Regions from separate parts of the Bradyrhizobium sp. WSM4874 genome, predicted to be linked through region 3. Evidence: predicted binding sites of a transcription regulator. Region 3 holds the regulator's gene; each other region holds the start of a gene.
What was found. The regulator LexA, encoded in region 3, represses DNA repair genes until DNA is damaged. The targets are predictions, from matches to a motif close to TGTTCNNNNTGTGTTCNG.

Region 1 (3,204 bases), on a different contig from region 3:
CGTCGACAATCCGCAGGACGGCAGTCCGGCGGCGAAAGCGGGCATCGAGGCGGGCGACGTCATCACCGCCGTCAACGGCACCGCGATCAAGGATTCCCGCGATCTCGCCCGCACCATCGCCACCCTGGCGCCGGGCACGTCCGTGAAGCTCGATGTCGTCCACAAGGGCGACAGCAAGACGGTGACGCTGGCGCTCGGCGAGTTGCCGAACGAGCGGCAAGCTAGAGCCGACGAGGGCAAGTCGCAGCCAGATGCCGGCACGCCGCCGCGTCTCGGGCTCAGCCTGGCTCCGGCCGGCGACGTGCAGGGCGCCGGCCAGAAGGGCGTCGTCGTCACTGAAGTCGATCCGCAAGGGCCGGCCGCGCAACGCGGCATCCAGACCGGCGACGTCATCCTCAACGTGGGCGGCAAGGCCGTCGCCAATATCGGCGATGTCCGTTCGGAGCTGGCGCACGCGAAATCGTCCGGCAAGCGCAGCGTGCTGCTGCAGGTCAGAAGCGCACAGGCGACCCGGTTCGTGGCGGTGCCGCTCGCATAGGGCGAACGTCGATCGGCGCAGATCCAAAAAGGCGGCCCACGGGCCGCCTTTCCTGTTCGCCTTCAGGATTCCGGATGCCCGCCGATAACATTCTCGTTAACGGCAGGGAGGATGACCCGGTTCGTCCGAAAAAGCCGTGTTCGCCCGTCACAGTTGCGGATGTTGTGGACTCGACGGCAATGAAGCCGCCGGGACGATTGCAGGCGTGGAACTTCGAACTTGCCGCCGCTGAGCCGGCCGGCAATTCGTATTTGATCGGTGCCGACATGGATCGATTGAAGCTCTCGCTGAGGACTGCGCTGCTCGTGGCGCCCCTCGTGCTATGGGGTGGAAACGCTCTCGGGCGCGACGACGGCCGCTACGCGGACTCACCTCTCAAGCCGTGGTTCGACGGCCTGCGCAGCCATCTCGGTCCGTGCTGCTCGGATGCGGATGGGTTTGCCGTCGCCGATCCCGACTGGGACTCGCACAATGGACATTATCGCGTACGGCTCGACGGCGAATGGGTCGAGGTGCCGGACGAAGCCGTGATCACTGAGCCGAACCGAGCCGGCCGCACCATGGTGTGGCCGGTGAAGACCGCGTTCGGCGTTTCGATCCGCTGCTTCATGCCGGGCAGCATGATCTGACGGAGGTCAGCGCGACCGTTTGGAGGATCTGCGCTTCGACGTTTTCTTCGAACTCTTCTTTGAAGTCTTCTTGGATGTTTTCCGAGCTGTCTTCTTTGACGTCTTCTTGGACGTCTTCCGCTTTGCGGCTTTCTTCGGGACCTTCTTGCCCTTCTTGCGCGCTTTCGACAGGCCGATCGCGATTGCCTGCTTGCGGCTCTTCACGCGTCCGCCTCGACCGCCCGGTCCGCTTTTCGCGGTACCTTTCTTGTAGCGCTTCATCTCGCTTTCGACATCGCTGCCGGAACTGCGCGAGTAGCGGCGTTTCTTTGCCTTGCGTGCCATGCATGTTCTCCCTTGGCCGGGGAAAACCATCCGAGACAGGCATAGTTCCGAAAGCGCGCATGCACGTCCCGGATGCGCGACTTGGCTAGAACGAATCCGCCAGTTCGATCTCCGCTTCCAGCACCTGAATGCGCCGTGCTGCCTCGCCGGAGGACAGATCTCGTGCATATAGGGCGGGTTGATACGCTTCTTCGCTCAGCCGTTTCAGCCGGAGGCCCTGCGCTCGCGTCATCTGTTCGGTGAGGAACGTCTTGGCGTCGTATTTTCCTTGAACCTGCATGTCGCTTCTCCCTTCTGAAATCGTGACTTGACTATATGTTCTTATTTTGTTCTAACAAGTCATGGACAACAGAATTAATGAAATTCGACGTAAAATCAGCGCCTTGAGGCTGGAAATGGCCGATATCGAGGTGTCCGTCCGCGAACTCGTCGACCGCGAGCACGATTGCACAGAGAAGGCCCTGGCGCAGATGGATCTGCGTCGGAAAATCAATCTGCTGATTGGCGAATGGAAGGCCGCGGGTGGCGGCGATGTCCTGCCGAATGTCCGCGATAGGATGCGCCTTCGTTCCGCGAAGACATCGGGTAGTCCTCTGCGCATGATCGCGCGCCGCTGAGAGCTTTGGGAGCGCACGGTGGAGGAAGACCCGGATGCGTACCGGATTCTCAAGCTGCGCGCCGAGATTCTCGAACTGGGCTCTGCGATCCGGCAGCTGCAACGCGAGGGACTCGACGACGCCGCGGCCCAGCTCTTGATCGCGCGCAAGCGTGCAAGACTCGATCATCTGGTGAAGTCAGATCCTACGGGCGTCCGTCCTGACATCCTGGGCAGCCATCGTAGCTGAAGCCTGCGCGCAACGCGCGGTTCGGGGCTCGTCGATACCGCATGTTGATGAAGCGGCCCGAGAGAAATATGTTTCGAACACCAAAGCAAAAGGCCCCGCGATCGCGGGGCCTCCGTGGTTTTCGACGAACACCTACTTGGTGTTGCTCATGCCGCTCTTGTTGTTCGTCATGGTGCCGCCCTGGTCGGAGCCGGGGCCGGAGCCGCCCTGACCGGAGGGATCAGCCCCCTTGGAGGACTTGGTGTTGGCGCCCGTGGTGGTCTGCGACGACGACATCGAGGATCCGTGTTTTGCCTTGTGCGACTTGGCCTGCACGGCGAACGGTGCGGCGGCGAGGCCGGTGGCCAACATCACGGCAAGAGCGAGCTTGGTGGTCTTCATGTGCGGGAACTCCCTGAGTTGAATTGACGCAGGCAGCCAACCGCTATTCGTCGCAGGAGTTCCGAACAAAGGAGTTCCGGCAAATCACCAAGACTTCAAGATTGCTTGTCTTCTGTGAGGGTGAATACGAGGCCGGTGAGTGTCGCGCCGATCGCGAACGTCGTCACCAATGTGAGGGCGAAAACGGCAACGGCCTGTCTTCCGCCGTGGCTCAGCAAATTGGCGACGTCTGGATTGGACAGCACGAGCAGGAGACTGAAAGCCAGTCCTAAGGCTGCGCCCATCATCGCGTGCGTCATCAGCTTGACGAGCCCGCTGGGAGAGATCAGGTCCGACGACTTTTTCGTGCGCATGGAACTCTATCCCGATCTCGCATGCAACGCATGCGACACGCGCCGGTTCCACCCGCATGAAGGAATTGTCATCGCCCGCTTCATCCGACGTTCATGCCGGGTGGGCGAGAATGACCGCGCAAACACGGGAACAT
Region 2 (3,204 bases), on a different contig from region 3:
GCGCAGATCTTGTCGAACAGCCTTTCGCGCTCCTCGGCCGTCAGGCGCTTGGAATCATCGATGCCGCGCGGGATGCGGTCGGGATCGAGAATCACCGCCGCCGCCACCACAGGTCCGGCCAACGGCCCGCGGCCGGCCTCATCGCAGCCTGCCACCGGCCAGACGCCACGCTTGATCAGCGCGCGCTCGCGGCGGAAGCTTGGGGCGACGATAATGGCGCTCTTTGTGCCGGCCAGCGCCTTGGCGATTTTTTTGGGCGCAGCCTTGTCGTTCTTAGGCGCAGCCTTCTTGCTCTCAGGCGCAGCCTTCTTGGGCGCGTCTTTGACCGGCTTCTTGGCGGATTGATCCCGAATCATGGCCGGGATCGTGCGCAAGCGGCATGGCCTGCGCAACCGGGAACCTCGGACAATTCCCGCTATTCAAGATTCAGGTCAGCCGCCCTATTCCGCCAGATGCACCCGCCGGTCCTCGCCGACCTCGATGCCGGGCGCGACCACGACTTCCCATGGATGGCCATCAGGATCGGCGAAATAGCCGGAATAGCCGCCGTAATCGGTCTCGTGCGCGGCCTTCAGCAGCGCGGCTCCCTTGCCGATGGCGAAAGCCAGCACCGCGTCCACCTCCTCACGCGCGCGGCAGTTCCATGCGAGCGTCATGCCGCGGAACGTCGATGGCCTCGGATGATCCGGCAATTTGGCGTCGACCGCGAGCTGATCCCAGGGAAACAACGCGAGCACCGGACCGCCGGTGTCATAGAACGCAACGGCCTCGCCGGTCAGCTTGAGCCGGCGCGAGAAACCGAGCGCGTCGTAAAAGGCAATGCTGGCGCGGATGTCGTTCACGCCCAGCGTGATGACGGTGAGCCGCGGGATTGGAGCTGCCAGTTCCTGACTCATACGACGCCTCTCCCACTTCGTCCCTCAGAACAGGCTGAGCTGATCGCCGTTCCGCTTCGGCTTGGCAAAATGATCCGTCGTCAGCTTGGAGCGCCGCTTGTTCAGCCCGAGCCTGTCGCAGGCGATCTCGAAGCGGCGGCCGATGGTCCAGGCCATCGGGCCGGTGCCCTTCATGCGCTCGCCCCATTTCGCGTCGTAGTCACGGCCGCCGCGCATGTCGCGGATCAGTGTGAAGACGTGGCGATAGCGGTCCGGATAGTTCGCCATCAGCCATTCGCGAAAGAGATCGCGCACCTCGAGCGGCAACCGCAGCAACACGTAGGAGGCTTCCTTGACGCCGGCATGGGCGGCGGCATCCAGGATGCGCTCGATCTCGGAATCGTTCAGCGCGGGGATCACGGGCGCGACCATGACGGTGGTCGGAATGCCGGCCTCGGAAAGCTGCTGCAGCGCCTCCAGCCGCTTCGGCGGCGTTGACGCCCGTGGCTCCATTGTGCGCGCCAATTTCGGATCGAGCGAGGTCACGGAGATCCCGACCTTGGCGAGGTTGCGCTTGGCCATGCGCGCGAGAATGTCGATGTCGCGGGTCACCAGCGCCGACTTGGTGACGATCCCGACGGGATGGCCGGCGCGCTCCAGCACCTCCAGAATGCCGCGCATGATTTTGCGCTCGCGCTCGATCGGCTGATAGGGATCAGTGTTGGTGCCGATCGCGATCATCCGCGGCTCGTAGCCGGGCGCCGCAAGCTCCTTCTCGAGCAGCGCCGGCGCCTCGGGCTTTACAAACAGCTTCGATTCGAAGTCGAGCCCCGGCGACAGGCCGAGATAGGCATGCGTCGGCCGCGCGAAGCAATAGACGCAGCCGTGCTCGCAGCCGCGGTAGGGATTGATCGAGCGGTCGAAGCCGATGTCGGGAGAATCGTTGCGGGTGATCACTTTGCGCGAAGTGTCGACCGCGACCGTGGTCTTGAACGGCGGCAGTTCTTCAAGGCTCTGCCAGCCATCGTCGAAGGCGACGCGCGCCTCGGCCTCGAAGCGGCCGCTGGCGTTGGACTGCGCGCCCCGGCCTCGCCTGCGCTGGCGGTCGATGGCGACCGCCAGCTCAGGGAAGTCAGAAGGCGCACCCGCCGGCTCGGAGGGCGCCGTGACCGGCGGGTGCTTGAGAGCATGAGAGGATGCTGGACTCATGACGCGAAGATAGCACGTCGAAGGAACAAATCAAGAACACAAACAAAAAACGTGAAAACAACCCCATGCACAGTAGAGCTGCCCAAACTTCGCGCGCCGGCTTTTGACCTCACGCAACAGTGGTGTCACGGCGATCCCGTTTGATGCTGCCGAAGGATCGATCTCGCCGGAACTCGGTTGGTGACGATCCCGGGTGAAGGTCGGCAGGAATATGACAAATCAACAACAATCGGCCGCCGCGAGCGGCGACCTCGATCTCCTCGATCGCTATTGGCGCGCCGCGAACTATCTCTCCGTCGGGCAAATCTACCTGCTCGACAACCCGCTGCTGCGCGAGCCGTTACGGCCCGAGCACATCAAGCCGCGTTTGCTCGGCCATTGGGGCACGACGCCCGGTTTGAACTTCATTTATGCCCATCTCAACCGCGTCATCCGTGCGCTGGATCTGAGCATGATCTATGTCTGCGGTCCCGGCCACGGCGGCCCCGGCATGGTCGCCAACACTTATCTCGAAGGCAGCTACAGCGAGATCTATCCCGATATCGCGCGCGATACCGACGGACTGCGCAAGCTGTTCAGGCAGTTCTCCTTCCCCGGCGGCATCCCCAGTCACGCGGCGCCGGAAACGCCGGGCTCGATCCACGAAGGCGGCGAGCTCGGTTACGCGCTGGTGCACGCCTATGGCGCGGCATTCGACAATCCCGACCTGATCGTCGCCTGTGTCGTCGGCGACGGCGAGGCCGAGACCGGCCCGCTCGCGGCGTCCTGGCATTCCAACAAATTCCTCAATCCTGCGCATGACGGCGCGGTGCTGCCGATCCTGCATCTCAATGGGTACAAGATTGCCAATCCGACCGTGCTTGGGCGGATGCGCGACGACGAGATCCGCGATCTCTTCCGCGGGCTCGGGCACGAGCCGCTGTTCGTCCAGGGCGACGATCCCAAATTGATGCACCAGATCATGGCGGACGCGCTCGACGTCGCGCTCGCCAGTATCCGGTCGATCCAGCAGCACGCCCGCGACGGCCGCAAGAGCGTCGAACGCCCGCGTTGGCCGATGATCGTGCTGCGCAGCCCGAAGGGCTGGACCGGCCCCAAGGAAGTCGACGGCAAGAAGGTC
Region 3 (3,204 bases):
GATCAAGGACCCAAGGCGCCCGACGTAACTCCCGGGCAGGCAGGGAGCTGATCGGTACAGGCCGGGGGGCGCACGTCGTTCTCGTCTTACCATGACCACTCTCCTGCCGATCTGTCAGGTTCTTCGGATCATGCCGCGACGCGCTTGATCCTGCCTTCCGGAACAATGTGAAGCGGCGGGATGACTGCGCTCGCTCAGCCGTTTTTGCCTCTGCGCCCGCGCTCGGCTAGAAGACTTGCGGAACATTCGCCCGAACGTGCCGAGCAGGAGTTTTCGCCGTGGCCTTGATGCCGGTTTCTGACGCGCTTGCCGCGGTGCTGGCGGGTGCAGAGCCGCTGCCCGAAGAAATGATTTCCCTCGACGAGGCCTACCATCGCGTGCTCGCGCGTGACGTCGCGGCGCGACGCACGCAGCCGCCGCAGGCGATGTCCGCGATGGACGGCTACGCGGTGCGCGCGGCCGATGCCGCGACGATCGATTCGGAGCTCACCGTCATCGGCGAAGTCGCGGCAGGCCGACCGTTCGCGGGGACGGTCGGCGCCGGCGAGGCCGTGCGGATCTTCACCGGCGGCGTCGTTCCCGGTGGCGCGGACGCCGTCGTGATCCAGGAGGACACGGTCGCCGCCGGCAAGCGTATCACGATCAAGGAAGCCGCGATCGCCGGACGGCACATCCGTCCCGCCGGCGTCGATTTCCGCGAGGGCGACGTGCTCCTGCGCAAGGGAAGCCGTCTCACCGAGCGCGACCTCGCGCTCGCCGCCGGGATGAACCATCCGCGCCTTGCCGTTTTCAGGCGTCCGAAGGTCGCGATTCTCGCCACCGGCGACGAGCTGGTGATGCCGGGCACCACGCCCGGTCACGGCCAGATCGTCTATTCCAACGGCTACGCCCTGCACGCGCTCGCCCGCAGCGAGGGCGCCGAGACCATCGACCTCGGTATTGCCGCCGACACGCTGGAGGCCACCACCACCGGCATCCGCCGCGCCCGCGAGAGCGGCGCCGACATCCTGATCACGACCGGCGGCGCATCGGTCGGCGACCACGATCTGGTCCAGCAGGCACTGAGGGACGAAGGCATCGCGATGGCGTTCTGGAAAATCGCGATGCGGCCAGGCAAGCCGATGATGCACGGTCGGCTCGGCACAATGGGTGTGATCGGCCTGCCGGGCAATCCCGTGTCGTCCTACGTGTGCGCTTTCCTGTTCCTGGTGCCTCTGATTCGCGCCCTGTCTGGCCGTTCTGTGATTCACCATCGCCGTGAAAGCGCCGTGCTCGGCCGCGACGTCGGCGCCAACGACCAGCGCGAGGACTATCTGCGCGCGCATCTGGAGGAGCGTGACGACGGCACACGCGTCGTTCTTCCCGTCAATCATCAGGACTCTTCGCTGCTTGCGAATCTCGCTGCAGCACAGGTACTTCTCGTGCGCGCTCCGTTCGCGCCGAAGGCCGAAGCTGGCACGGCTTGCGAAGTGCTGCGGCTCCCCGTCTGAGCGCCTCGGCAACGCGCGTTCCGCGAACTTTGCTCTGTTCACGGTAAATTAAGCAGTTGCGGAACATGTATCGAACATATAGTGTCCGTTCATGATTTGTTTCGAGCATGTAGCGGCTTATTGCCGAATTCAGCGTCTCGGAATCGGACGACATCAACCGGGGGACTTTGGTCGAGATGTTAACGCGCAAACAATACGAGCTTCTGCGGTTCATCAGTGAACGTCTGAAGGAAAGCGGCGTGCCGCCCTCCTTCGACGAGATGAAGGATGCGCTCGACCTGCGCTCGAAGTCAGGCATCCATCGCCTGATCACGGCGCTCGAGGAGCGTGGCTTCATCCGACGCCTGCCCAACCGCGCCCGTGCGATTGAAGTCATTAAGCTGCCGGAGCTCCAGGCAGCCGCAGGCAGCCGGCGCGGCTTCACGCCGAGCGTCATCGAGGGCAATCTCGGCAAGGTGCGTGCGAGCTCCAGCCTGTCGGCTGACGAGGGCGAGCGTCCCGTCGCGGTGCCGGTGATGGGCCGCATCGCGGCCGGCACGCCGATCGAGGCGTTGCAGACCCGCAGCCATACCATCAGCGTACCGCCTGACATGCTCGGCTCGGGCGAGCATTACGCGCTCGAAGTGCGCGGCGATTCCATGGTCGAGGCCGGCATTCTTGACGGCGACATGGCACTGATCCAGCGCAACGAGAGCGCCGATACCGGCGACATCGTGGTGGCGCTGATCGACGACGAGGAAGCGACGCTGAAGCGCTTCCGCCGTCGCGGTGCCTCGATCGCGCTCGAGCCCGCCAACGCGGCCTATGAGGTCCGCATCCTGCCGCCCAACCGGGTGAAGATTCAGGGCAAGCTGATCGGGCTTTACCGGAAGTACTGATACCGGAAGTGCTTCATACCGGAAGTGCTTGGCGCCTCGCGCGCTTCCACCGGCATCGCCGGTCAGAGATTGGAGCGGATCATCGTCCGCTCCGGCTGGATAGTCGTTCTGGTTCTGCACAGACTATCCTGCCCCTCCTCCGGCGCTGGCTCCTCGCGACGCCCACGGAAACGGCACCGCTTCAAACAGCACCGCTTCGCGGCTCGAGTGTTCGAGGAAACACCGGCCAGCGATCAAGTTCGACCGTTGCAGACAAGCCGGCAATGTTCGCGCATGCGCCTCCCGAATGCATCGCAACGGGCTTTGTTCCTATTGAATTCGGGAAAGATAATGTGATCGCGGCTTGCAGAAGCCAGCCGCAGATTTGCCCACAACCAAGCAGAGCGTTCGTGCTTCCACTCTGATAGAGGCCTGCGCCTCGATAAGAGACGCGGGTAGCTATCCCAGCATGAGGAGCACCCGATGTGTGACTACAGCCTGCATGCCGTCGCGTCGCGCCCCGCCGAAGTCGGCGAGACGATCGTCACGACAAGCTTCCGCGGCACCTCGACGCGCGGCTTCGCCTCCGCAGCCGATCCGTCTGTTGCCGTCTGCCTGCTGCCAGGGACGGAGCTCGCCTTCGCCGACGACGTCCGTTACGACAATCGCTGGATCTGGACGCGCACCATCAATTCCCGCGTGGGCAAGTTCGGCAAGATCGATCCGCACATTCCCGACCGCCATCATGATGCGATCGAATTCCCGGACGGCAAATATGTGCTGGTGACGCAGCTCGTCGAAGGCCAGCGCGCGACCGTGCTGCAACTGCCGGTAACTCAGTCGGTGGCCGAGCGCGA
Region 4 (3,204 bases), on a different contig from region 3:
GAGGCCGTCGCCACCAGCAAGGCGCCGAGCGCGACATAGAACGGCGAGCGCGCGGGATCGGTCAGCGCCAGCAGCAGTATCGCGACGATCAGCAGCAATTGCGAGAACAGCAGCCAGCCGCGGCGCCGTCCGAACACGCGCGTGAACAGCGGCACATGCATCGCATCCACCAGCGGCGCCCACAGGAATTTCAGCGTGTAGGGCGTGCCGACCAGCGCAAACAGCCCGATGGTCTTGAGATCGACGCCGGATTCCCGCATCCACACCAGCAGTGTAGAGCCCGACAGTGCCAGCGGCAGCCCGGACGAGAAGCCGAGGAACAGCACGATCAGCACCCGCGGTTGCAGGTAAACGGAAAGGCTGTCACGCCAGGAGGTGGGGGCCGTGCCGGGGCCGGCAGGGGAGGTCGCGTCGGGTGCGGTCATGGGGAGGTGTTAGCAGATTCTGGCGGCGCTGCCTCGGCCTCAAAACTCGTCATGCCCGGGCTTGTCCCGGGCATCCACGTTCTCGCTGTCGCTGAAAAGGTCGTGGATGGCCGGGACAAACCCGGCCATGACGACACAGGCCTCACTCCCCCGCCTGAAGCTTCCTCGGGAACAACTCGGCAGCACCGGTGGCCACGAGATGCGGCGCTTCCGGTGCATCGCTCTTGCTGAAATCGAGTTCTTCGATGCGTCCGGCGCGCTTCTCGATCTTGTCGGCGGAGATCAGCACCTGCCGCACGTCCTCGTTGGCGTCGGCAAAGTGCTTCTGCAATTTCAGCACGCGGTCGCGCAGGCGGCCGAGATCGTCGCCGAGCTTGATCACTTCGGTACGGATCTGGTCGGCGGCGTCGCGCATGCGCGCGTCCTTCATGATCTGCTGCATCACCTGGATCGCCAGCATCAGCAGCGAGGGCGACACCAGCACCACGCGGGCGCGATACGCCTTCTGGATCACGTCGTCGAAACCGTCGTGGATTTCGGCGTAGACCGATTCCGACGGCACGAACATCAGCGCCATGTCCTGGGTCTCGCCGGCGACGAGATATTTTTCCGCGATGTCGCTGACATGCTTCATGACGTCGCCGCGCAGCCGCTGCGTGGCGATCCTCTTTTCCTCGTCGGTACGCGCGTCATGCAGCGCGGTCATCGCTTCCAGCGGAAATTTCGCGTCGATGCAGAGTGGCCGCTGGTCGGGCAGGAACACGACGCAGTCCGGGCGCTTGCCGGTCGAAAGCGTGAACTGGAATTCGTAGGCGCCCTTCGGCAGACCGTCCTGGACGATCGCTTCCATCCGCGCCTGACCGAAGGCGCCGCGCGACTGCTTGTTGGCGAGCACGTCGCGCAGGGTCGTCACCTGCGTGGTGAGATCGGTGAGGTTCTTGTGCGCGCTGTCGATGATGCCGAGCCGCTCGTGCAGCGCGCGCAGGCTCTCCATGGTGTTGCGGGTGGTGTGCTCCATGGATTGGCCGACCCGGTGGGTCACCGAATCCAGCCGCTCGTTGACCGCGCGTGCCATGTCGGCCTGGCGGCCGGCCAGCGTCTGGGTCATGGCGTCGACGCGCCCCGAAGCCTCGCTCTGGGCATGCAACATCTGGCTGATGCGCTCCTCGAGTTCGTCGGCGCGGATCGCGTTGGCCATCGCGAGTTCCGCGCCGCGCCGCCCGGAGCGCGCGATCACGACGGCGATCACCACCATCAGGATGAGGACCAAGGCGCCAAAGCCGATCAGCGCGTCCACGGTGCGCACCGGCCAGTCGCCGAGCATGAAAATGATCTCGTTCATGCCCCTGCTTCTAGCCGATTCGCTGGGGGGCACGAACGAATAGCGAACATTTATGGTAAACGCCCTGTTAATTTTTATGGTTAACGAAACCCGAAGTTTTATGGTTAGCGAAGGGTTAACGGGGTTCCCGGCCGGATTGACCGCATCGAACGCGCGGCTTAAATCGCGGCCATGGCCCTCAGAGAAATCATCATCCTGCCCGACAAGCAGCTGCGTCTGGTCTCCAAGCCGATCGAGAAGGTCACGCCGGAGATCCGCAAGCTTGCCGACGACATGTTCGAGACCATGTACGACGCGCCCGGCATCGGGCTCGCGGCGATCCAGATCGCGCAGCCGTTGCGGCTGATCACCATGGATCTCGCCAAGCCCGACCAGGACGGCGAGACCAAGCCCGAGCCGCGCGTCTTCATCAATCCGGAAATCATCGCCTCCTCGGAGGACCTGTCGGTCTACGAGGAAGGCTGCCTGTCGATCCCCGAATATTACGAGGAGGTCGAGCGCCCTGCCAAGGTGCGGGTGCGCTACACGGATCTGGACGGCAAGGTGCACGAGGAGGACGCCGAAGGCCTCTACGCCACCTGCATCCAGCATGAGATCGACCATCTCAACGGCGTGTTGTTCGTCGACTATCTGTCAAAGCTCAAGCGCGACCGCGTGCTGAAGAAGTTCGAGAAAGCCGCCAAGCGCGCGGAGTGAGTACAAGCGACTGTGCTGCCCCACATTCCCCTGCGCTCCCTCCCCCCTTGTGGGGGAGGGCGGGGGAGAGGGGTGGCCCAGCAAAAGGCGTTCGTCGTTTGCGAGCGCGAGCGACAAAGCGCCCGCGCTCAAGCCGAGAGAGCGCGTCGTGTGGCACCCCTCTCCCTAACCCTCCCCCACAAGGGGGGAGGGAACGTACCGAGTACTTGTCATGCCCCTCCGCCTGATCTTCATGGGCACGCCCGATTTCTCCGTGCCGACGCTGCTCGAGCTCGTCGCGCATGGCCACGAGATCGCGGCCGTGTATACGCGCGCGCCGAAGCCCGGCGGCCGCCGCGGCCTGCAATTGCAGCCGACCCCGGTGGAAGAGGCCGCGCGAAAGCTTGGCATTCGCGTGCTGACGCCGAAGACGTTGAAAACGCCGGAGGCGCTGGAAGAATTTCGCGCCTTCGACGCCGATGCGGCGGTCGTCGTCGCCTATGGCATGATCCTGCCGCAGGCGATCCTCGATGCGCCAAAACTCGGCTGCTACAATCTGCACGCCTCGCTGCTGCCACGCTGGCGCGGTGCCGCTCCCATCAACCGCGCAATCATGGCCGGCGATGCCGAGAGCGGCGTGATGGTGATGAAGATGGATGTTGGCCTCGACACCGGCGACGTCGCCATGGCGGAACGGCTCGCGATCACGGACAACATGATCGCGGCGGATCTGCACGATCGTCTGTCGCGGCTCGGTGCCGA

Region 1: a site for LexA is predicted at 1,808-1,825, ahead of AC0L3P_RS16940 (DUF3072 domain-containing protein). Genes of this name have one in related genera too.
Region 2: a site for LexA is predicted at 2,106-2,123, ahead of AC0L3P_RS11205 (PA0069 family radical SAM protein). Genes of this name have one in related genera too.
Region 4: a site for LexA is predicted at 1,799-1,816, ahead of AC0L3P_RS29650 (DNA recombination protein RmuC). Genes of this name have one in related genera too.

The regions. Positions count from the first base shown of each region.
Region 1 is NZ_JBVVPR010000014.1:99,656-102,859, reverse strand. Features, by position in the region: gene AC0L3P_RS16955 (Do family serine endopeptidase) at 1-538, shown strand, start outside; gene AC0L3P_RS16950 (hypothetical protein) at 805-1,167, shown strand; gene AC0L3P_RS16945 (DUF6496 domain-containing protein) at 1,174-1,491, opposite strand; gene AC0L3P_RS16940 (DUF3072 domain-containing protein) at 1,577-1,771, opposite strand; gene AC0L3P_RS16935 (hypothetical protein) at 1,887-2,108, shown strand; gene AC0L3P_RS16930 (hypothetical protein) at 2,127-2,336, shown strand; gene AC0L3P_RS16925 (hypothetical protein) at 2,469-2,717, opposite strand; gene AC0L3P_RS16920 (hypothetical protein) at 2,813-3,070, opposite strand; gene AC0L3P_RS16915 (hypothetical protein) at 3,069-3,204, shown strand, end outside.
Region 2 is NZ_JBVVPR010000008.1:169,938-173,141, reverse strand. Features, by position in the region: gene AC0L3P_RS11215 (ribonuclease HII) at 1-356, opposite strand, end outside; gene AC0L3P_RS11210 (VOC family protein) at 441-896, opposite strand; gene AC0L3P_RS11205 (PA0069 family radical SAM protein) at 921-2,084, opposite strand; gene AC0L3P_RS11200 (phosphoketolase family protein) at 2,296-3,204, shown strand, end outside.
Region 3 is NZ_JBVVPR010000002.1:98,751-101,954, reverse strand. Features, by position in the region: gene AC0L3P_RS02795 (hypothetical protein) at 1-51, shown strand, start outside; gene AC0L3P_RS02790 (molybdopterin molybdotransferase MoeA) at 279-1,490, shown strand; gene lexA (transcriptional repressor LexA) at 1,667-2,368, shown strand; gene AC0L3P_RS02780 (hypothetical protein) at 2,831-3,204, shown strand, end outside.
Region 4 is NZ_JBVVPR010000037.1:59,472-62,675, reverse strand. Features, by position in the region: gene AC0L3P_RS29655 (AmpG family muropeptide MFS transporter) at 1-425, opposite strand, end outside; gene AC0L3P_RS29650 (DNA recombination protein RmuC) at 568-1,767, opposite strand; gene def (peptide deformylase) at 1,939-2,463, shown strand; gene fmt (methionyl-tRNA formyltransferase) at 2,675-3,204, shown strand, end outside.